Regions from separate parts of the Amycolatopsis sp. NPDC104775 genome, predicted to be linked through region 1. Evidence: riboswitches for the same ligand, from Rfam matches in the RefSeq annotation. Region 1 holds a riboswitch; the other holds the start of a gene.

What was found. Region 1 has a riboswitch for ZMP and ZTP ahead of ACZ63D_RS31405 (serine hydroxymethyltransferase). Riboswitches for the same ligand answer to the same signal wherever they lie in the genome.
Region 2: another riboswitch for ZMP and ZTP. It lies ahead of ACZ63D_RS36815 (bifunctional 5,10-methylenetetrahydrofolate dehydrogenase/5,10-methenyltetrahydrofolate cyclohydrolase); the one in region 1 lies ahead of ACZ63D_RS31405 (serine hydroxymethyltransferase).

The regions. Positions count from the first base shown of each region.
Region 1 covers NZ_JBVJOE010000008.1:178,240-188,665, forward strand. The annotation lists gene ACZ63D_RS31365 (hypothetical protein) at 1-58, opposite strand, end outside; gene ACZ63D_RS31370 (SRPBCC family protein) at 150-614, opposite strand; gene ACZ63D_RS31375 (SRPBCC domain-containing protein) at 724-1,155, shown strand; gene ACZ63D_RS31380 (ArsR/SmtB family transcription factor) at 1,145-1,480, shown strand; gene ACZ63D_RS31385 (hypothetical protein) at 1,584-2,030, shown strand; gene ACZ63D_RS31390 (GreA/GreB family elongation factor) at 2,074-2,532, opposite strand; gene ACZ63D_RS31395 (TetR/AcrR family transcriptional regulator) at 2,655-3,242, shown strand; gene ACZ63D_RS31400 (gamma carbonic anhydrase family protein) at 3,262-3,780, shown strand; ZMP/ZTP riboswitch at 3,827-3,914, shown strand; gene ACZ63D_RS31405 (serine hydroxymethyltransferase) at 3,936-5,204, shown strand; gene ACZ63D_RS31410 (RNA polymerase sigma factor) at 5,240-6,385, opposite strand; gene ACZ63D_RS31415 (YciI family protein) at 6,382-6,789, opposite strand; gene ACZ63D_RS31420 (MDR family MFS transporter) at 7,010-8,659, shown strand; gene ACZ63D_RS31425 (inorganic diphosphatase) at 8,716-9,234, opposite strand; gene dacB (D-alanyl-D-alanine carboxypeptidase/D-alanyl-D-alanine endopeptidase) at 9,407-10,426, shown strand, end outside.
Region 2 covers NZ_JBVJOE010000011.1:207,027-217,452, forward strand. The annotation lists gene miaB (tRNA (N6-isopentenyl adenosine(37)-C2)-methylthiotransferase MiaB) at 1-403, shown strand, start outside; gene ACZ63D_RS36810 (Rv2732c family membrane protein) at 400-876, shown strand; ZMP/ZTP riboswitch at 917-997, shown strand; gene ACZ63D_RS36815 (bifunctional 5,10-methylenetetrahydrofolate dehydrogenase/5,10-methenyltetrahydrofolate cyclohydrolase) at 1,022-1,867, shown strand; gene ACZ63D_RS36820 (DUF349 domain-containing protein) at 1,951-3,264, opposite strand; gene miaA (tRNA (adenosine(37)-N6)-dimethylallyltransferase MiaA) at 3,492-4,412, shown strand; gene dapF (diaminopimelate epimerase) at 4,422-5,249, shown strand; gene valS (valine--tRNA ligase) at 5,250-7,751, opposite strand; gene ACZ63D_RS36840 (MFS transporter) at 7,761-9,014, opposite strand; gene ACZ63D_RS36845 (ArsR/SmtB family transcription factor) at 9,077-9,583, shown strand; gene hflX (GTPase HflX) at 9,627-10,426, shown strand, end outside.

The DNA.
Region 1 (10,426 bases):
GTTCGGGGAGGCCGTTGATCCGGAAGACGACGAGGTTCTGGGAGACGTCATCGTTCACGGGATTTCCTTGACGGAAAAGGATCTTCGCATCCCGCTTGCCTAGCACAACGCTTGCCCCGCTGACCCGCGATCAGCGAATTCGGCCGGAATTACTCGGCGGGCTGGCCTTCCGGGGCTTCCGATTTCGGGATCGGCTCGCCGACGCCGGTGGTCAGCAACGTCCCCAGGCTCTTGACGCAGCTCGTCCAGCCTCGGGAGCAATCGCGGTAGCAGGCGCTCTCCGGAGTGAGGCCGTGATGAGTGAAGCGCAGCGTCGTACCGCCCGCGCCGGGCGTGATGTCGAAGGTCATCCGGGTGTCGTTCCACTCGTCGTGCTGGTCGATGAAGGCGATGTACGCGTCTTCGACGTGCCAGGCGATCCGGCGGCCGGGCACGAGTTCGGTGACCCGGATCCGGCTCGTCGGGATGCTCTTGTCGATGAACGAGAACTCGTCGCCGACCGCCGTCGCGATGCCGGTGATCGACTCGCTGAACCAGGCTCGGACGTCGGTGATCGCGGCGAAGACCTCCTCGGGGGTGCGGTTGACGGTCAGCTCGGTGGTGAAGGAGTTCATCGGTCTTCCTTTCGGCAAGTAATGCAACTGGATGGTTGCGACACTATGGCAACCATATGGTGGCGTCAAGGGGTGTGGTTGCCTAGGCTCGGCCCGGAAGGAGCACGGCATGGGGTTTCCCGACCGCATCGAGCGGACGGTCGAGCTGGCGCAGCCGCCCGCGACTGTGTGGACGGCGCTGACCACGGCCGACGGCCTGCGCGCCTGGTTCGGCGACGAGGCCGAGCTCGACCTGCGCCCGGGCGGTCTCGGGCGGGTCGCGTGGATCGGCGAGCGCGCTGCCGAGATCCGGGTCGAGCGCGTCGAGGAGCCGGTGGTGTTCGGGTTCACCTGGCAGGTCGACGGGATGCCGGAGGACGACCCGCGACGCACGTACGTCGAGTTCACCCTGCGGGCGCACGACGCGGGAACCCGGCTCACCGTGGTCGAATCCGGGTTCGCGCAGCTGCCGGACAGCCAATACCCGGCCACCTACCGCTCGCACGGCGAAGGCTGGGCGCGCGAACTGGACGAGCTGGCGGCCAGTCTCGATGCCGGCTGACTCCGAAGCGGTCGCCGAGCAGGTTTTCGCCGCGCTCGCCGATCCGACGCGACGCGCGATCCTCGCCGAGCTGGCCGCGCGCGGTCCGGCGACGGCGACGGATCTCGCGGCCCGGCTTCCGATCACCCGGCAGGCGATCGCCAAACACCTCGGCCTGCTGTCCGACGCCGGACTGGTCGCCGCGGAACCCGGCGAGCGGCGCCGGGTGCGGTACCGGCTCGATTCCGCGCCGATGCGGGTCGCGCAGCAGTTCCTCGCCGCGCTCGCCCGGGACTGGGACGGTCCGCTCGCCGCGCTGCGGGCTCACCTCGACGGCGAAGAATGACCCGCGATTTCACTCATCCGAGGGACGAAGGTCGGCCGACTGGCCAGCAGCAAGGGCCGGAAGAACGAGGGCGGGCCACGCCAGCCTCGGTTGACTGGAAGCCATGAACAGCGTGTGGAACAAGGCGGTACTGGCAGCGGCCGGGATCGCGGCCATGGCGACGGTCGCGTCGTGCGGTCTCGGCGCCTCGGTCGAGGAGAAGTCGAACGGCCACGTGAAGGCGGTTTCCTACGACACCGGAAAGCAGGGCAAGGCCAACTCGGACGCCCGGCTTCCGGCATGGGTGCCGGATGACGCGAAGTCGGTCACCGAGCTGATCCGCACCACGGGTTCGGAGCGGATTCTGCGCTACCAGCCAGGTTCTTCGGGTCTGCCCGCGCTGTGCAAGCCAGGGAAAGCCGAAGCGAAGGCTCCGACGCTCACCGCGGACTGGTGGCCGACCGGCGAGCACAAGCGGATGGACAAGGACTGCGCTGGCTGGCACGTCGCGGTCGAGACCGACGCGGTCTACGCGTATCAAGCCGAAACCGTGGCCAACGCGGACAAATGACAGTGGCCGCCCCGGAAACCGGGGCGGCCACTGTCCTATGTGGTCAGTTGGCGGGCGGCGTCAGTTTCAGCACCGTCGCGGTGGCTTGCCCGCGCGGGGTGCGGTAGCTGATTTCCTCGCCTGCCTTCGCGTTCGCCAGCGCGAGGCCGAGCGGGCTGTCCGACGTGATCGCGTCGGCGTCCTCGCCGGGAAGGGTCACCACGGTGAACTCTTCCTCGTCACCATCGGAAAAACGCAGCGAAACGCGCGTGCCGTCCGGAAGCAGCGAGCTGTCGTACGCGCCGTGCTCCAGCTTCGCGGTGACTTCGGCGATCTGCCGGTCCAGTCGCGCCGCTGCCTCGGCGCGGTCGATCACGTCCGCCTGGTCGGCGGCGTCCCCCGTGCGTTCCTGCTCGCCCGGCTGCGGAGACAGCGCCTCCCGTTGCGCGCGCAGGTCCGCGATTTCCTTCTCCAGCTGACGGCGCGCCGCCTCGCTGAGCCCCTTGTCCCCTGAGATCACCATGCCGGGCATTGTCCGCTGCGCGGACCGGGGTGGCCAATCCGGTTTTTCACCCGCCGGAAGACGTTGGGACGACTGGCCTAGGATTCGGGGCTGCCGTCCTGACAAACGTAACGAGGATCACCGTGACCGCCGTGCCCGGCCGCAGCACCCAGCTGTCGCCCAACCAGTTGCAGAAGCAGGAACTGATCGTCGAGGCGGCTCGCAAGGTCCTCGCCCGCGAAGGGCTCGCCGGCTGCACGGTACGCGCCATCGCCGAAGCCGGGCCGCTCACCAAGAGCGCGATCCACTACTACTTCGCCGACATCGACGTGCTCATCGACCGGGCGATGGCCGCGCACATCAACACTTTCGTGGCGGAACTGCGCAAGGTCGCGGACAAGCACTCCGACCCGCGCAAACGGCTTTTCGCGGTGACCGAGGCCTATCTCGCCGAGTTCGCCGACCATCCGCACGGTGCCTTCCTCTGGTTCGAGTACTGGATCGCGGCCGGCCGCGCACAGCATCCGCAGGCGATCGACGCCATGCTCACCTCGATCACCGAACTGCTCGTCGAACTCCTCGCCCCGCTCGACGTCGACGATCCGCGTGCCCGCGCCCGCTCGCTGCTGAGCTATCTGCTCGGCGCGGTGGTGCAGCAACGGGTCCGGCCGCGGTCGTCCGCGAGCCTGCGCGGCGACATCGAGGCGCTCTGCTTCGCCGGATACCGCTGACGCCGCTTAGGCTCCCGGCATGCCTTTGTTCTCCTTGGACGGCGTCAGCCCGCAGGTTCACCCGGACGCCTGGATCGCCCCCACCGCCACCCTGATCGGCAACGTGACCGTCGAGAAGGACGCTTCGGTTTGGTACGGCGCGGTGATCCGCGCGGATTTCGGCCCGATCGTCATCCGCGAGGGCGCGAACATCCAGGACAACTCGGTGATCCACTCCGGACCCGAGACGACCGAGGTCGGCCGCAACGTGACCGTGGGGCACCAGTGCCTCGTGCACGACTGCACGGTCGGCGAACAGGCGTTGATCGGCAACGGTTCCACGGTGCTCGACCGAGCGGTGATCGGACCGCGCGCGTTCGTCGCCGCGGGGTCGACGGTCACGCCGGGCACCGAGGTCCCGGCGGAGACGATCGCGATGGGCAGCCCGGCGAAGAAGTTCGTGGAACTCACCGATTCCGCGCGAGTGTGGGTCGAGCACAACGCGGCGGTCTACCAGGAACTCGCGCGGCGCCACCGCGGCGGCATCGAGCAGGTCTGAGCCGTTTCCCGCTGGCCGGACGCTCTGGCGCGGTGCACTAAACTGCGTCCGCAGCAGCGACTGGCGCCATTCAAGAGGTGGAGCACCACCGGGGAGCGACGACGAGGCCGGCACCGCGCGCCTGGGTGATGGCCACTGCAGAGCCGGAGTACGCCATGACACACCAGCCCGCCTTGTCCGCACTGTCCGCGGCGGATCCTCAGATCGCCGGTCTCGTCGAGGACGAGGCGAAACGCCAGCACGACAAGATCCGCCTGATCGCGTCCGAGAACTACGTTTCGCAGGCGGTGCTCGAAGCGACCGGCAGCGTGCTCACCAACAAGTACTCCGAGGGCTACGCCGGCAAGCGCTACTACGAGGGCCAGCAGTTCATCGACCAGGTCGAGCAGGTGGCGATCGAGCGGGCGAAGGCCGTTTTCGGCGTCGAGCACGCGAACGTCCAGCCGTACTCCGGCTCCCCGGCCAACCTCGCGGTGTACCTGGCGTTCGCCCAGCCCGGCGACACCGTGCTCGGCATGGCGCTGCCCGACGGCGGCCACCTCACCCACGGCTGGAGCGTGTCCGCGACCGGCAAGTGGTTCACGCCGGTCCGCTACGGCGTCCGGAAGGAGACCGGCCGCGTCGACCTCGACCAGGTCCGCGACCTCGCCCGCCAGCACCGGCCGAAGCTGATCTTCGCGGGCGGCACGGCCATCCCGCGCACCATCGACTTCCCGGCGTTCGCCGAGATCGCGCGTGAGGTCGACGCCGTGCTGGTCGCCGACATCGCGCACATCGCCGGCCTGATCGCGGGCGGCGCGCACCCGTCGCCGGTCGGCCACGCGCAGGTCATCACCACGACCACGCACAAGACCCTCCGCGGTCCGCGCGGCGCGATGATCCTGTCCGACGCCGAGCACGCCAAGGCCGTCGACAAGGCGGTGTTCCCTGGTCTCCAGGGCGGTCCGCACAACCACACGACGGCCGCCATCGCGGTCGCGCTGGGGGAGGCGCAGCAGCCGTCGTTCTCCGAGTACGCGCACACGATCGTCGCGAACGCCAAGGCACTGGCCGAAGCGCTGGTCGAGCGCGGGTACGACCTGGTTTCCGGCGGCACGGACAACCACCTGCTGCTGATCGACCTGACGAACAAGGCGGTGCCCGGCAAACCCGCCGCGCAGGCGCTGGACCGCGCGGGCATCGAGCTGAACTACAACACCGTGCCGTTCGACCCGCGCAAGCCGTTCGACCCCTCCGGCATCCGGCTGGGCACCTCGGCGATCACCACGCGCGGGCTCAAGCCCGAACACCAGGTGCAGGTCGCGGACTGGATCGACCGGACCGTGACCGCCGCCGCGGCGCAGCAGGACGGCGCGCTGGATGCGATCGCCGCCGAGATCCGCGAGTTCCTGCAGCCGTTCCCGATTCCGGGCTACAGCGAGTGATCCTTCGCTGAGGGGGCGTCCGGACGGGCGGCCCCTCAGCGTTTCAGCTGCGTGTTGAGCCGCGCGGCCTGCCGGGTCAGGTGATCGCGCTCAGCGACGTTCGGTGCCTTCTCCGCCGCTTCGCGGTACAGCCGGGCGGCGGTGGCGAGGTCTCCGTCGCGTTCGTGGAGGTAGGCCGCCACGGCGTGGTGCCGGGGCAGTTTGTCGTCCAGTTCCGCCAGCGCTTTCAACCCGGCCCGAGGTCCGTCCGCCTCGCCGACCGCGACGGCCCGGTTGAGCCGGACGATCGGACTGTCGGTCAGCGCGAGCAGTTCGTCGTACCACTCGACGATCTGCACCCAGTCGGTCTCCTCCGCGGCGAGAGCGTCGGCATGCAGCGCGGCGATCGCGGCCTGGGCCTGGTACTCGCCGAGCTGGTCGCGGGCCAGCGCCGCCTGGAGGATGTCGACGCCCTCCGCGATCAGCCGGGTGTCCCAAGCGCCGCGGTCCTGTTCGGCGAGCGGCACGAGGCTGCCGTCCGGCTTCGTCCGCGCGGCCCGGCGGGCGTGGTGCAGCAGCATCAAGGCGAGCAGACCGGCCACTTCCGGATGATCGAATCCCGCCGCGAGCTGCCGGGTCAGCCGGATGGCTTCGGCGGCGAGGTCGACTTCGCCCGAGTAGCCTTCGTTGAACACCAGATACAGCACGCGCAGCACGGTCGCGACGTCACCGGGCGCGTCGAACCGCACGCCGGACACGGTCCGCTTCGCCCGGCTGATCCGTTGCGCCATCGTCGCTTCCGGCACGAGATACGCCTGCGCGATCTGCTTCGTCGTCAACCCGCCGACCGCGCGCAACGTGAGCGCGACAGCCGAGGACGGCGTCAAAGACGGGTGTGCGCACAGGAAGTAGAGCTGGAGCGAATCGTCCACCGCGGACGCCGGACCGGGCGGCGGCTCGGCGTCCATCGCCACTTCCCGGCCCCGGCGCGAGGACTCCGACCGCGTGGCGTCGAGGAACCGGCGCCACGCGGCTGAAATGAGCCACGCCTTGGGGTCGCGCGGCGGATCGTCCCGCCACGCGTCCAGCGCGCGGATCAGCGCTTCCTGCACGGCATCCTCGGCCGACGCGAAGTCCGCTCCGCGCCGGACGAGGATGCCGATCACCGCGGGAACGAGTTCCCGCAGCAGTTCGTCGTTCATTCGGTCACCGAGGGCTGGACGCCGTAGCAGGGGCGCAGTTCGAGCCACTCGTGGATCGGCTTGCCGCCCGCGCCGGGAGCCGCGGACAGCTCGCCGGCCAGTTCGAGCGCGCGCTCGTAGCTGTCGACGTCGATGATCATCCAGCCCGCGATGACGTCCTTGGTCTCGGCGAACGGGCCGTCGGTGACCGGCGGGCGGCCCTCGCCGTCGTAGCGGACCCACGTGCCCTCCGAGGACAGCGCCTGCTCGCTGACGAACTCGCCGGTCTCCACGAGCCGGTCCGCGAAGTCGCGCATGTACTGGATGTGGGCGGTGACCTCTTCGGGCGTCCACTGGTCCATCGGGACGTCGTTCACCGAAGCCGGCGCGCCGCGGTAGTGCTTGAGCAGCAGGTACTTGGCCATCGTGGTTCTCCTCAATGCTGGTGGCGACCCCTTGTCGGCCACGTTCGCGCCAGGGACGGAGCCGTCCGCCCGTTCTCGACATCGCCCGGCGAGAGATTAGCGTCACACGATATTTGGTTGATGAATGCAAGCTTTTCGGGAACAGTTGTGTCGAGCAAGTAGTTGAGAGATACAAGCAAGTAGCTCGACAGCATTCAATCAGGCGCTGAGGGAGACCACCATGAGCGACACCGCCACTGCGGAAGGGGGCGCCACCACGAACGGACGGCTTTCACACCGGCAGATCCTCACGGTTCTGTCCGGACTGATGCTCGGCATGTTCCTGGCGGCCCTCGACCAGACCATCGTGTCCTCGGCGATGAAGACCATCGCCGACGAACTGCACGGACAAAGCCTGCAGGCCTGGGCCACCACCGCCTACCTGATCACCGCGACGCTTTCCACGCCGCTGTACGGCAAACTGTCCGACCTCTTCGGCCGCAAGCCGATGTACCTGACCGCGATCTCGCTGTTCCTCGCCGGTTCGCTGGCGAGCGCGATGGCCGGATCGATGTACGAACTGGCCGCGTTCCGCGCGTTCCAGGGGCTCGGCGCCGGCGGTCTGATGTCGCTCGCGCTGGCGATCATCACCGACATCACCTCGCCGCGGGAACGCAGCCGCTACCAGGGCTACTTCATGGCCGTGTTCGGCGTCTCCAGCGTCGCGGGCCCGGTCGTCGGCGGGTTCTTCGCCGGGCTCGACTCGTTCGCCGGACTGACCGGCTGGCGCTGGGTGTTCATGGTGAACGTCCCGATCGCGCTCGCCGCGCTGGTCGTCGTGAGCAAGGTGCTGAACCTCCCGCACACCCGGGTGGACCAGAAGGTCGACTTCCTCGGAGCCGGCGCGCTGACGCTGGGCCTCGTGCCGCTGCTGCTCGTCGCCGAGCAGGGCCGCGAATGGGGCTGGGGTTCGCCCGCGTCGCTGGCGATGTACCTGGTCGGCGCGCTCGGCGTGGCCCTGTTCATCCTGCAGGAACGCCGGATGGGCGACGCCGCCCTGCTGCCGTTGCGGCTCTTCCGCAGCGGGGTGTTCCGGGTGTCGACGATGGTCACCGTGATCCAGGGCATCGGGATGTTCGGCGCGATGATGTCGCTGCCGCTGTACCTGCAGATCGTCAAGGGCGCGACGCCGACCCAGGCCGGGCTGCAGATGCTGCCGCTCACCCTCGGGATCATGGTCGCGAGCCTCGGCAGCGGCCGGATCATCATCCGGACCGGCCGGTACAAGGGCTTCGCGGTCGCCGGGCTCGGCCTGATGGCCGCGGCGGTGTTCTCGTTCTCGATGATCGGCGTGGACACCGCGCTCGGCGTGGTCATGGCCATCGCGTTCGTGCTCGGACTCGGCCTCGGCTCGACCATGCAGACGCTGACCCTGGCCGCCACGAACGACGTCACGCCCCGCGACATCGGGGTCGCGACCTCGTCGGTGACGTTCTTCCGGCAGATCGGCGGCACGGCGGGCACCGCGGTGTTCCTGTCGATCCTGTTCAGCACGGTCGGCGACCGGATCGCGGCGGCGGTCCGCTCGGCGATGGCCTCCCCGGCCTACACCGCGGCGCTGGCGCAGCACCCGGAGTTCGCGCGGCAGCTGGCGGGCGGCGGGCTCGACGTGAACGACACCTCGTTCCTGGCGCACCTCGACCCGGTGCTCGCCCGGCCGATCCTGGAAGGGTTCTCCAGCTCGATGAGCACGGTGTTCCTGATCGGCGGCGCGGTGCTGACCGTCGGGTTCGCGCTGGTCTGGCTGCTGCGGGAGAAGCCGCTTTCGGACAAGTCGGCGATGGAGCAGCGCGCCGAGCAGGAAGCGGGCGAACTGGCCCTCGCGGGCTGAGCAGGCAGTAAAAAGGGCCGTCCACCTCTGCGGTGCACGGCCCTTTTTCGCGTAGCTCAGTGGTGCGCTTCGCCGTTGATCTCTTCCTTGGCGAGGCGGTCGGTCTCGCGCTCGTACGAGCGAGCGATCTCGGCCTCGGCCTCGGCGCGGCTCACCCACGACGAGCCCTCGACGCTCTTGCCCGGCTCGAGGTCCTTGTAGACCTCGAAGAAGTGCTGGATCTCGAGCTTGTGGAACTCGTTCAGGTGGTGGATGTCGCGCAGGTGCTCGAGGCGCGGGTCGTTCGTCGGGACCGCGAGGACCTTGTCGTCCGGGCCCTTCTCGTCGGTCATCCGGAACATGCCGATCGCGCGGCAGCGGATCAGGCAGCCGGGGAACGTCGGCTCCTGGACGAGCACGAGCACGTCGAGCGGGTCGCCGTCCTGTCCGAGCGTGTCGTCGATGAACCCGTAGTCGGCCGGGTACTGGGTCGCCGTGAACAGGGTCCGGTCGAGCTTGATCCGACCGGTCTTGTGGTCGACCTCGTACTTGTTGCGCTCCCCCTTGGGGATTTCGATCGTGACGTCGAATTCCACGGCCGTCCTCGCTGCTTCTTGACTCTCGGTGTCCCACGCGCTCGTGGGCGGCAACCTAATGACCTCGTTGACGTCACTAGTGTGGACTACGCCCCGTCGGCCGGTCGCGCCGATGTCGGCCAGACGGCATGTGAGCTTGGCCCCTCCGGGGGCGGGTGAGAAGGAGTGGTGGGTGCCGGAAAACGACCAGCCGAGGTGGCCCACGGGCGACGAGGACACCTCGTCGCAGGCGGACCGGGCGACCTCCCGCCTTCCCCTGCCCAAGCGCGACGCGGGGGCCACCGCGCAACTTTCCGTGCCCAATGTCACACCGGGCGACGGGCCGGGATCCTGGTTCAAGCCGAACGTCCCGCCCGAGGAAGTCCCCGGACTGAACGCGCCCTCGGACGCTCCCGTCACGCCGCCGGACCCGCCCCGGTCGAACCTCGCGGACCGGATGAGCGGCGCCGCTCCGTCGCGGCCCGAGGAACCGAAACCGCAGGCGCCGTGGGTGCCGGTGGAGGGGCCGACCCGGTTCGCGGCCGGGGTGCCGAAGCCGGGCGACAACGCGGCCCGGCCGGACGCTGAGGAGACGGTGCAGTCCTCGACCGTCGAGAAGACTTCCCAGCCCGCGCAGCAGCAGAGGCCGTCTGCGGAGCAGAACGTTTCGCCTGGTCAGGCTGGGCAGCAGCAGTCCACGCCCGCGTGGCAGGCCCCGCGGAAGCCGGGGAACTCGCTGTTCGAGCCCGCCGGGTCTGGTTCGGGGGCTTCGGGCGAGGGGCAGGGGTGGAAGCCGTTCCAGTCCGGCCAGCCTTCGGAGAACCAAGGGCAGCAGTTCGCCGCGTTCCGGGACGAAACGCCGGGAACGGGCGAGAACAACCAGGGCTGGGCGGCGTTCCGGCCGATCGTCGCGCGGGACGAGCAGGGGGAGGAGCCGCCGAAGGAGGGCTGGACCGCCTTCCGGAACGACTCGGGACCGGCTGGCCAGGACCAGCCCGGCCGGGACGGTAGCCAGCCGCGAGACAACCGTGGTGAGTCCGGATCGCCCGGCCAGGGTCAGCCTGGCCGGGAAGGGGGGCCGCAGGACAACCGGGCCCAGTCCGGTCGCCCTGAGAACGACTCCGGCCCGGCCGACTCCGAGCAGTGGTCGCAGCAGATTGAAATCCCGGTGCGTCCCGCCCTGCCCGAACCGCCGCCCGGCACCGTGCCATCG
Region 2 (10,426 bases), on a different contig from region 1:
CGACCGGCTGGTCGAGCTGCAGAACGAGATCTCCTGGGAAGAGAACCGCAAGCTGGTCGGCCGCCGGGTCGAGCTGCTGGTCGCGGCGGGGGAAGGCCGTAAGGACGCCGAGACGCACCGGATGAGCGGCCGCGCTCGCGACGGTCGGCTGGTGCACTTCACGCCGTCCGGCTCGGCCGTCGACCGCTCGGTCCGGCCGGGCGACGTCGTGGAGACGGTGATCAGCTACGGCGCGCCACACCACCTGGTCGCCGACGGCGACCTCCTGACGCATCGCCGCACGCGAGCGGGCGACAACGCCGAAGCCGGTCTTCGGCCCAAGACGAGCGGGGTCACCCTGGGACTGCCGGGCTTCGGAGCCCCGGCGGCGCAGCCGGCCCCGGTGAGTGGGTGTGCAGGATGAGCGAACCGGGAACTCCGGCAGAGGTGGACCGCAGGCTGAGCGACGAGATCGACGACGCGGGCCGCCGCGTCGCGCGCACTGTCGAGCTGGGCAGGCGGGGGTTCACCATCTCGGTGCTGATGTTCGTGCTGCTGGTGGCGCAGATCCTGCCGTGGGCACAGGGCCGCGCGGGCTGGGAGACGCTGGCCGGCGAGGCGGGCGGGGTGCCGCAGCTGTTCGCCGTGACGTCCACCGGCGTCGGCGTGTTCATCGGCGCGGTCGCGCTCGTGTCGCGCCGCTGGTGGGTCGCGTGGTGCTGCGCCGCGGGCGGCTGGTTCGCCTCGGTCGACGGCCTGCTGGCGATCTGGTCGCAGCAGTCCGCGCACGCCAGCGGAGCGGCCGGCGACGGTCCGGGAATCGGCATGATCGTGGCGTGGATCGCGACGATCATCCTGGCGACGCTCTGGATGCGGACGGCTTTCTCGCGCAACTGACCGTTTCCGGCAGCCTTGAACCGTTGCCGTGTCGGTAGCATCGGTGTCGCACGACTGGCGTCGGGTGGGCGACCACCGGGGAGTGCACATCGAGAAGACATCGTCCGCCTGGGTGTCCCTCATTCATCACGAGTGAGGAGTGCCGATGCCCGCGCAGATCATGGACGGCAAATCCGTCGCCGCTGTGCTGCTGGCCGAGACGGCCCGGCGTGCTGGGGTTTTCGCGCGGCGGACCGGCCGTCCGCCGACCTTGGCGACAGTCTTGGTCGGCGACGACCCCGCCTCGCGCACGTACGTCAGGATGAAGCGCGCGCGGTGTGCTCGGGTCGGCATCGAGTCCCGCCACGTCGACGTGCCCGCAGGCACGACCTCGGATGACCTGGTCGGCCGAATCCGCGAGCTGTCCGCCGATCCGGCGGTGGACGGCATCCTGCTCCAGCATCCCGTACCCGGCCACGTCGACGAGCGCGCCGCGTTCGAAGCGATCGCGCCGGAAAAGGACGTCGACGGGGTGACCATGCGGAGTTTCGCGAGCATGGCCTTCGGCGAGCCGGGCTTCCACGCCTGCACCCCGGGCGGGATCCTTCGCCTGCTGGACTTCTACGACGTTCCGCTCGCGCGGCGCCGGGCCGTGGTGATCGGGCGCAGTCCGATCCTGGGGAAACCGATCGGCATGCTCCTGCTCGGCCGAGACGCGACGGTCACGTATTGCCACTCCAAGACGACGGGTCTCAGCGACATCGTGAGCGAGTCCGATGTCGTAGTGGCTGCGGTGGGGCGGCCGGAGCTGGTGCGAGGGGAGTGGATCAAGCCCGGCGCTGTCGTTCTCGACGCCGGATACAACCCCGGCAACGTCGGCGACGTCGAGTGCGACTCCGCACGGGAACGGGCGGGCTTCATTACTCCCGTGCCAGGCGGCGTGGGGCCGATGACAATCGCTGTGCTGCTGGCACAGACAGTTCAAGCAGCAGAAGTCCGGCACTCGCTCTGACGAACCGCGACAGATCCGAACGGGCGGAGCCAGGCAAACAAAACGGCCGGTACCCAGCGGTACCGGCCGTTTCGGGAATCAGCTCAGCGATCGGCGACCGCGGCTTCCGCGGCCTCCATCCATTCCCGCCACTGGGCGGCCTGCTCCTCGGCCTTCTTCGCCCGCCGCTCGTCCCCGGCGGCCCGTGCCTTGGCGGCCTGCGATTCGAACTGCTCGACCCGCTCCCGGAACTGCGCGGCGCGCGCCTGTGCCTCCGGGTCGGTGCGGCGCCAGCGGCTGTCCTCGGCCGACTTCACCGCGTCCTGCACCGCCTTGAGCCGTCCGTCCAGTTCGCGGATGCGCTCGCGCGGGACTTTGCCGATCTCGTCCCACTGCTCCTGGATCCGGCGCAGGGCCGACTTGGCTGCTTCGAGGTTGGCCGCCACGTCGATCTTCTCGGCCTCGACCAGGAGTTCTTCCTTGCGCTGGGCGTTGCCGGCGAACTCCGCGTCGCGTTCGGAGAACACCGCCGAGCGGCGGGCGAAGAACGCGTCCTGCGCCGCGCGGAAGCGCTGCCACAGCGCCTCGTCGCTGTCCTTCGGAGCACGTCCGGCGGCCTTCCACTCGGCCATCAGTTCCTTGTACCGGCCGGCCGTGGCACCCCAGTCGTCCGAGTCGGACAGCGCCTCGGCCTCGGCGATCAGCTCTTCCTTGCGCTGCTTCGCGCTCGCCCGCTGCTTGTCCAGCTCGGCGAAGTGCGAGCCGCGGCGGCGGTTGAACGCCTCGCGCGCCTTCGAGAACCGCTTCCACAGCTCGTCGTCGGTCTTGCGGTCTACGCCCTTGACCGTCTTCCACTCGTCGAGGATCGCGCGCAGCCGGTCGCCCGCGGCCTTCCACTGGGTGGACTCGGCGGCGATCTTCTCCGCCTCGTCGGCCAGCGCCTGCTTGCGCGCGACGGCCGCGGCGCGGGCTTCCTCGCGTTCGTGCTTGACGTTGACCAGCGCCTTCTCCGCCAGGCCGATCACGTAGTCGAGTCGCGCGCCGAGCGCCTTGAGGTCGCCGACCACGGCCGCCTCGCCGAGCCCGTCGCGGATCTGGGTGGCGCTCGTGAGCGCGTGCTTCGGGTCGCCCGCCCCGGAGTTCAGCCGCGTTTCGAGCAGTTCGACCTCGGTGCGCACGTCGTCGAAGCGGCGCGCGTAGTGCAGCAGGCCTTCCTCGGGCGTTCCGGCCTGCCAGACCCCGACCTCGCGTTCGCCGTCGGCGGTGAAGACGTAAACGGTGCCTTCCCCGTCGATCCGGCCCCAGGTGGCGGGGGCGGGCTCGGCGGGCGGCACCGGAGGCGCGGCATGGCCGGCGCCCTGCGCGTGCGGCACCGGGTGCGGTGCCGGGGTGCCGGGGGACGTGTTCTCCTGGGCCATCGCAGGCTCCTTATCGCCTGTACGCCCGCGGCTGCGGGCGCCCCGCCGCGGGAGCGGGGCCGGGTTGCGCTGTTGTCGTGCTTTGCCGGGGGGGCATGGGGCCCCAGCGGCATTCAAGCAGCTCAGCGCGCGCCGTGGTACTGGGTGAGCCGCCTGAAAGCGTTGATCCTACTTCTCCTTGACGCTCCGTGCCCGCGTCCCTTCCTGGCCGGGTACCGTTCACCGGCGTGATCAGCCCTGCTCAGCGGCCCCGTCCGGTGGCCGTCGTCGGCCCCACCGCCACCGGGAAGACCGCGCTGGCCGTCGAACTCGCGCTGGCGCTGGACGGCGAGGTGGTGAACGCCGACGCGCTCCAGCTCTACCGGGGCATGGACATCGGCACCGCCAAGGCGACCCCGGAGGAACGCCGAGGGGTCCCGCACCACCTGCTGGACGTACTCGACGTGACCGAGACCGCGTCGGTCGCCGCCTATCAGCGTGACGCCCGCGGCACGATCGAGCGGATTCTCGACGCGGGCCGGGTTCCGGTGCTGACCGGCGGCTCCGGGCTGTACGTGCAAGCGGTTCTGGACGACCTCCGTTTCCCGGGCACCGACCCCGCGGTGCGCGCACGGCTCGACGACGAGGCCGCCGAACTCGGCACCGCCGCGCTCTACACCCGCTTGGAGACGCGCGATCCGGTCGCCGCGGCAGCGATCCTGCCCACGAACACCCGCCGCATCGTGCGTGCGCTGGAGGTCATCGAGATCACCGGCGAACCGTTCTCCGCGAACCTGCCGAAACCAGGTCCGGCGCGCTGGGACACCGTGCTGATCGGAGTCGACCGCGAGGTCGCCGAGCTGGACGAGCGCGTCGACCTGCGGGTGGAGCGGATGTTCGAGGCCGGTCTCGTGGACGAGGTGCGCGCGTTGCTCGATCGCGGTCTGCGGGACGGGAAAACCGCTTCGCGGGCGCTCGGCTACCAGCAAGTGCTGGCCGAACTGGACGGCGAAGGTGACTTCTCGGCAGCGGCGGCGGCGACCGCGCAGGCCACCCGCCGGTTCGTGCGGCGGCAGCGTTCCTGGTTCCGCCGGGACAAGCGGATCCAGTGGTTCGACGGCGGCTCGGCGGACCTGGCCGCGCGGGTCCTCGCCGCGCTCGACCAGTAGCCTGGACGTATGGGCGGCATCGAATTCCTCAAGGGCCACGGCACGCAGAACGACTTCGTGCTGCTGCCGGACGCCGCTGGCCGCCTGGACCTCACGGCGGAGCGCGTGGCGGCGCTGTGCGACCGGCAGCGGGGCCTCGGCGCGGACGGCGTGCTGCGCGTCGTGCGCGCGAAGGCGATCGGCGAAGAATCCGCTGGCGAGTGGTTCATGGACTACCGCAACGCGGATGGTTCGATCGCCGAGATGTGCGGCAACGGCACCCGCGTTTTCGCGCGCTACCTGGTTGACGCCGGCCTGGAGGCGGACGGCGAGTTCGTCATCGGCACCCGCGCGGGCGACCGGCCGGTCGTCGTGCACCCGGACCGTTCGGTCACCGTCCAGATGGGCCCGGCGGCGATCACCGGCACGTCGGTCACCGTGGTGGCCGGGCAGCCGTTCTCCGGGGTCGCGGTGAACGTCGGCAACCCGCACCTGGTGTCGGTCACCGACACCGACATCGCCGGTCTCGACCTGCGCGACCAGCCGGTTTTCGACCACGACGTGTTCCCGGACGGCGTCAACCTCGAGTTCGTCAACGTGCTCGGCGAGGGCGCGCTGCGGATGCGCGTCCACGAGCGCGGCGTGGGGGAGACCCGGGCGTGCGGCACCGGCACGGTCGCCGCGGTCGCCGCCTCGCTGCACCTCTCCGGCAAGGACACCGGCGAATCCACAGTGGACATTCCGGGCGGCCGGGTCTCGGTCACGGTCGGGCGCGGCGAATCCACGCTGACCGGGCCGGCCGAGATCGTGGCCCGCGGCGAGCTGGACGAAGCCTGGTGGCTCGCCGCGGGCGCTTGATCAGCTGATCGTCACCGCCACCGAGAGTTCGCCTTCCTGGGTGGCGACGGTGTTCACCACTCCGGCGATCCGCACGTCCTCGGCGATTCCGGCGAAGCCCTCGAGCACGTCCGCCGGAGCGGTCACCGACAGCGTTTCGACGGCGGTCCGCATGGACACCTTCGCGTCGCTCTTGGCCCTTCGCACGGCAGCGATCACCGACCCGGCCAGCGGCAGCAAGGCGGCGTCGCCGTCGCTGTCAGCCGCGGTCGGCCAGGACGCCTGGTGCACCGAACCTTCCTGCCACCACGACCAGATCTCTTCGGCGGCGAACGGCAGCACCGGCGCGAACATCCGCACCAGCGCCGAGAGCACCGTCCGCAGTGCCACCTGGGCCGATTCGGCCGCCTCCGCGCCTAGATCGCCGTACGCGCGGCCCTTCACCAGCTCCACGTAGTCGTCGCAAAACGTCCAGAAGAACGTCTCCGTCACCTGCAACGCGCGCGCCTGGTCGAGCGCCTCGAACGCCGCCGTCGCCTCTTCGATCACCTTCGCCAGCGCGGCGAGCACGGAACGGTCCAGCGGTTCTGTCGCGACCGATTCCGGCCTGGGGGTTCCGAGGCCGAGCACGAACCGGCTCACGTTCAACAGCTTCGTCGCCAGCCTTCGCCCAACCTTCATCTGGCCTTCATCGACTGCGGTGTCCACGCCCGGCCGCGCGCTCGCCGCCCAATACCGCACCGCGTCGGAACCGTGCCGCTCCAGCAGATCCGCCGGAGTGACGACGTTGCCGACCGACTTCGACATCTTCTTGCGGTCCGGGTCGAGCACCCAGCCGGAGATCACCGCGTCGCGCCACGGCAGCACGCCCTCCTCCAGTTCGGCGCGGACCGCGGTGGAGAACAGCCAAGTGCGGATGATCTCGTGCGCCTGCGGCCGCAGCGAAAACGGGAACACGCGGCGGAACAGGTCGTCGTCGAGGCTCCAGCGCCCGGCGATCTGCGGCGTCAGCGACGACGTCGCCCAGGTGTCCATCACGTCCGCTTCCGCGACGAATCCGCCCGGCACGCCGCGCTGGTCCTCGGTGTAGCCCGGCGGGACGTCGGTGCTCGGGTCCACCGGCAGGCTCGCGTCGTCGGGCGTCAGCACCGCGTCGTGGTCCGGCTCGCCGTTGGCGTCCAGCGGGTACCAGACCGGAATCGGCACGCCGAAGAACCGCTGGCGGCTGATCAGCCAATCGCTGGTCAGGCCTTCGACCCAGCTGCGGTAGCGGACCTGCATGTGCGGCGGGACCCAGTTCAGCTCCTCGCCGCGTTCCAGCAGCTTCGTGCGCAGAGCGTCGTCGCGCCCGCCGTTGCGCAGGTACCACTGGCGGCTGGTGACGATTTCCAGTGGCTTGTCGCCCTTTTCGTAGAACTTCACCGGATGCGTGATCGGCCGCGGTTCGCCGCGCAGCGCGCCCGCCTCGCGCAGGAGGTCCACCAAGATCTGCCGTCCAGTGTGGACAGTCTTGCCCGCCAACGGCTCGTATTTGTCGGCCGGAACGCCGTGCGGCGGTTCGGCGCGGAACCGGCCGTCGCGACCCAGTACCGGACGGGTTTCGAGCTGCAGCGCGCGCCACCAGGTGACGTCCGTGGTGTCGCCGAAGGTGCACACCATCGCGATGCCGGTGCCCTTTTCCGGATCGGCGAGATGGTGCGCGTGCACCGGCACCTCGACGCCGAACACCGGCGTGCGCACGGTCTTCCCGAAAAGTCCTTGGTACCGCTCGTCATCCGGATGCGCGACGAGCGCCACACAGGCAGGCAGCAGCTCGGGTCGCGTGGTGGAGATCAGCACTTCCGCGCCGCCATCGGCGGTGAACACGAGATCGTGATACGCGCCCGGCCGTTCGCGGTCCTCCAGTTCCGCCTGGGCGACGGCGGTGCGGAAGGTGACATCCCACAACGTCGGGGCTTCGGATTGGTAGGCCTCGCCGCGCGCGAGGTTGCGCAGGAACGCGCGCTGCGAGATTTCCGTGGTCGCCGGGTCGATCGTCTGGTACGCCAGCGTCCAGTCCACCGAAAGCCCGATGCTCCGCCAGACCTCCTCGAACACCTTCTCGTCGGTTTCGGTCAGCTGGCGGCACAGTTCCACGAAATTGCGCCGGGACACCGGAATCGCGTTCTTGCCGGGCTTCTCCGGCGGGGTGAAGGACGGGTCGTAGGGCAGGGAGGGTTCGCAGCGCACGCCGAAATGGTTCTGCACGCGGCGTTCGGTGGGCAGGCCGTTGTCGTCCCAGCCGACCGGGTAGAAGACCGAACGCCCGCGCATCCGCTGGTAGCGCGCGAGAACGTCGGTGTGCGTGTAGGAGAAGACGTGCCCGATGTGCAGCGAACCGCTCGCGGTCAGCGGCGGCGTGTCGATCGAGTAGACGTCCGGGCGCGTCCGGTCGAACCGGTATACGCCTTCGCGTTCCCACGCCGGTACCCATTTGGCGGTCAGGCCGTCGACGCCGACTTTGTGCGGGATCTTCTCGTTCATGCTCGCACTTTACGGGGCGGGTACAGCGATTTCCGCACTCGTCGGCAGGTCCCGCATGTGCCGCAGCGGAGAGCAGAGCACCCACAGGGTCCCGGCGACCTCCCCGGCACAGCCCACCCACAGCGTGCCGGTCAGCCCGAGCCATTCGCCGAGCGCGCCGCCCAGCAGCCCGCCGAGCGGCATCGCGCCCCAGACGACGAACCGGACGCTCGCGTTCATCCGGCCCAGCAGCCGGTCCGGGGTGATCGCCTGGCGGTAGGAGACCTGCGCGATGTTGTAGAGGATCACGCCGAACCCGAACGCGGCCAAGCCCAGCCCGGCGAGCGCGATCCGCCAGCCCGGCCCGGCGAACGGGATCAGCAGCGCGCCGGGCCACACCAGCAGCGGAACCAGCCAGATCGAGCGGGCCTGCCCGATCCCGCGGATGATCGGCCCGGAGCACAGCGCGGCCGCGATGCCGCCGATGCCCGAAACCGCGAGCAGCCCGCCGACCTCGGCCGGTTTCAACCCGGCGGTGCGGGTCAGGAACAGTACTTCGACGGCCTGCACCACTCCGCTGAAGAGATTCGACGTGGCGGTGCAGGAGACGATCGCGCGCAGCGGCCGGTTGGAGACGACGAACCGCAGCCCTTCGAGCATCTGCGGCACCAGGCGGTCGTGCTCCGCGCGTTCCGGGAGCGTTTCGACGGTTCGGATGCGCCATAGGCACAGCGCGGACGTGAGGTAGCCGAGGCCGGTGACCAGCACCGTGCTGGCCGCGCCGATGAATTGCACGAGCACGCCGGCGAGACTCGGCCCGGCGATCTGCGCCGACGACTGCACGCCTTGCAGCTTCGCGTTGCCCTCCAGCAGCTTTTCGCGGCCGACCAGCGCGGGCAGATACGCCTGGTAGGAGACGTCGAAGAAGACCGTCGCGAACCCGACGCACAGCACGACCACCAGCACCTGCGCCATCGTGAGCACCCCGGCCCACCAGGCGAGCGGGACGCTGAGCAGCAGCACGCCGCGCACGAGGTCGGCGGCGAGCATGAGCGGCCGTTTGCGCATCCGGTCCACCCACACGCCCGCGGGCAGGCCGACGACCAGGAAGCCGAGCGTCTCGGCCATGGTCAGCAGGCCCATCTCGAACGGCGTGGCGGCCAGCGTGACGGCGGCGAGCAGCGGGAGGGCGGTGACGCCGACGAACATCCCCAGCTGGCTCGCCGTGTCCCCGGCCCACAGCCTGCGGAAATCGGCATGGAAGAAGAGTGAATCGCGACGCACCCGATGGAGTGTCGCCGAGTGATTGGAAAGAGTCAATCACTTTGTGTGTCTAGGCTGCCGGGATGCCGCTGAACCGACGCCCCTCCACCGAAGCCGAGGCGGCCGCGCTCGCGTCCGGAATACGGCTGCGCATCATCCGGTTGACCTCTTTCGAGCCGATGACGAACAAGGAGCTCGCGGCGCGGCTGCACCGCGACCCGGCGACGACGCTGCACCACGTGCGGCGCCTGGTGGACACCGGTTTTCTCGTTCCGCAGGAACCGCGCCGCGGCGCGCGCGGGGCGAAGGAGATCCCGTACCTGTCCACCGGGCTTTCCTGGCAGCTGGACAACGACGGCGCGGACGCCGTCGCGGTCAACGAGGCCATGCTCGAGGCGTATCTGGCCGAAATAGCCGAGGCGGACCCGGCCGAGACGGAGACGACCCGGCTCGTGGTCCAGGTGGGCGCCGACGACGTCGCGGAGTTCAAGCGGCGGCTCGGAGAACTGCTCGAAGAGTTCAAGGCCCGGCCTCGCGATCCGGCCTCGGAACGCACCGCTCTCTACGTCTCGATCTATCCCAGCAGGTAATCCACTCGGCTCCCGCGCGGAAACGTGGGACCATGGAGGCACGATGACAGAACAGACACACGAAGACTTTTACGACGACAACGACCCCTACGACCCCTCGGTCGGGGAGATGGAGCTCGAGGACCGCGCGTCGCTGCGCCGGGTCGCGGGCCTCTCCACCGAGCTCGAGGACATCACCGAGGTCGAGTACCGGCAGCTTCGGCTGGAGCGCGTTGTGCTGGTCGGCGTGTGGACTGAAGGCACCGCCCAGCAGTCCGAGGCGTCGCTGGCCGAACTGGCGCGACTGGCCGAGACGGCGGGTTCCGAGGTGCTCGAAGGCCTCGTCCAGCGGCGGCAGAAGCCCGATCCGGCGACCTACGTCGGGTCCGGCAAGGTGCGCGAGCTGCGCGACGTGGTCGTGGCGACCGGCGCCGACACGGTGATCTGCGACGGCGAGCTTTCGCCCGGCCAGCTGCGCCAGCTGGAGGAGAAGGTCAAGGTCAAGGTGATCGACCGGACCGCCCTGATCCTCGACATTTTCGCCCAGCACGCCCGCTCCAAGGAGGGCAAGGCTCAGGTCGAGCTGGCCCAGCTGCAGTACCTCGTCCCGCGGCTGCGCGGGTGGGGTTCGGCGCTGTCCCGGCAGGCCGGTGGCCGCGCGGGCGGCGCGAACGGCGGCGTGGGCCTGCGCGGGCCTGGTGAAACGAAGCTGGAGACGGACCGGCGGCGGATCAGCAAGCGCGTGGCGAAGCTGCGCCGGGAGATCGCCGCGATGGACACCATCCGCGAGACCAAGCGCGGCAAGCGCGTGGCCAACGAGGTGCCGAGCGTGGCGATCGTCGGCTACACCAACGCCGGCAAGTC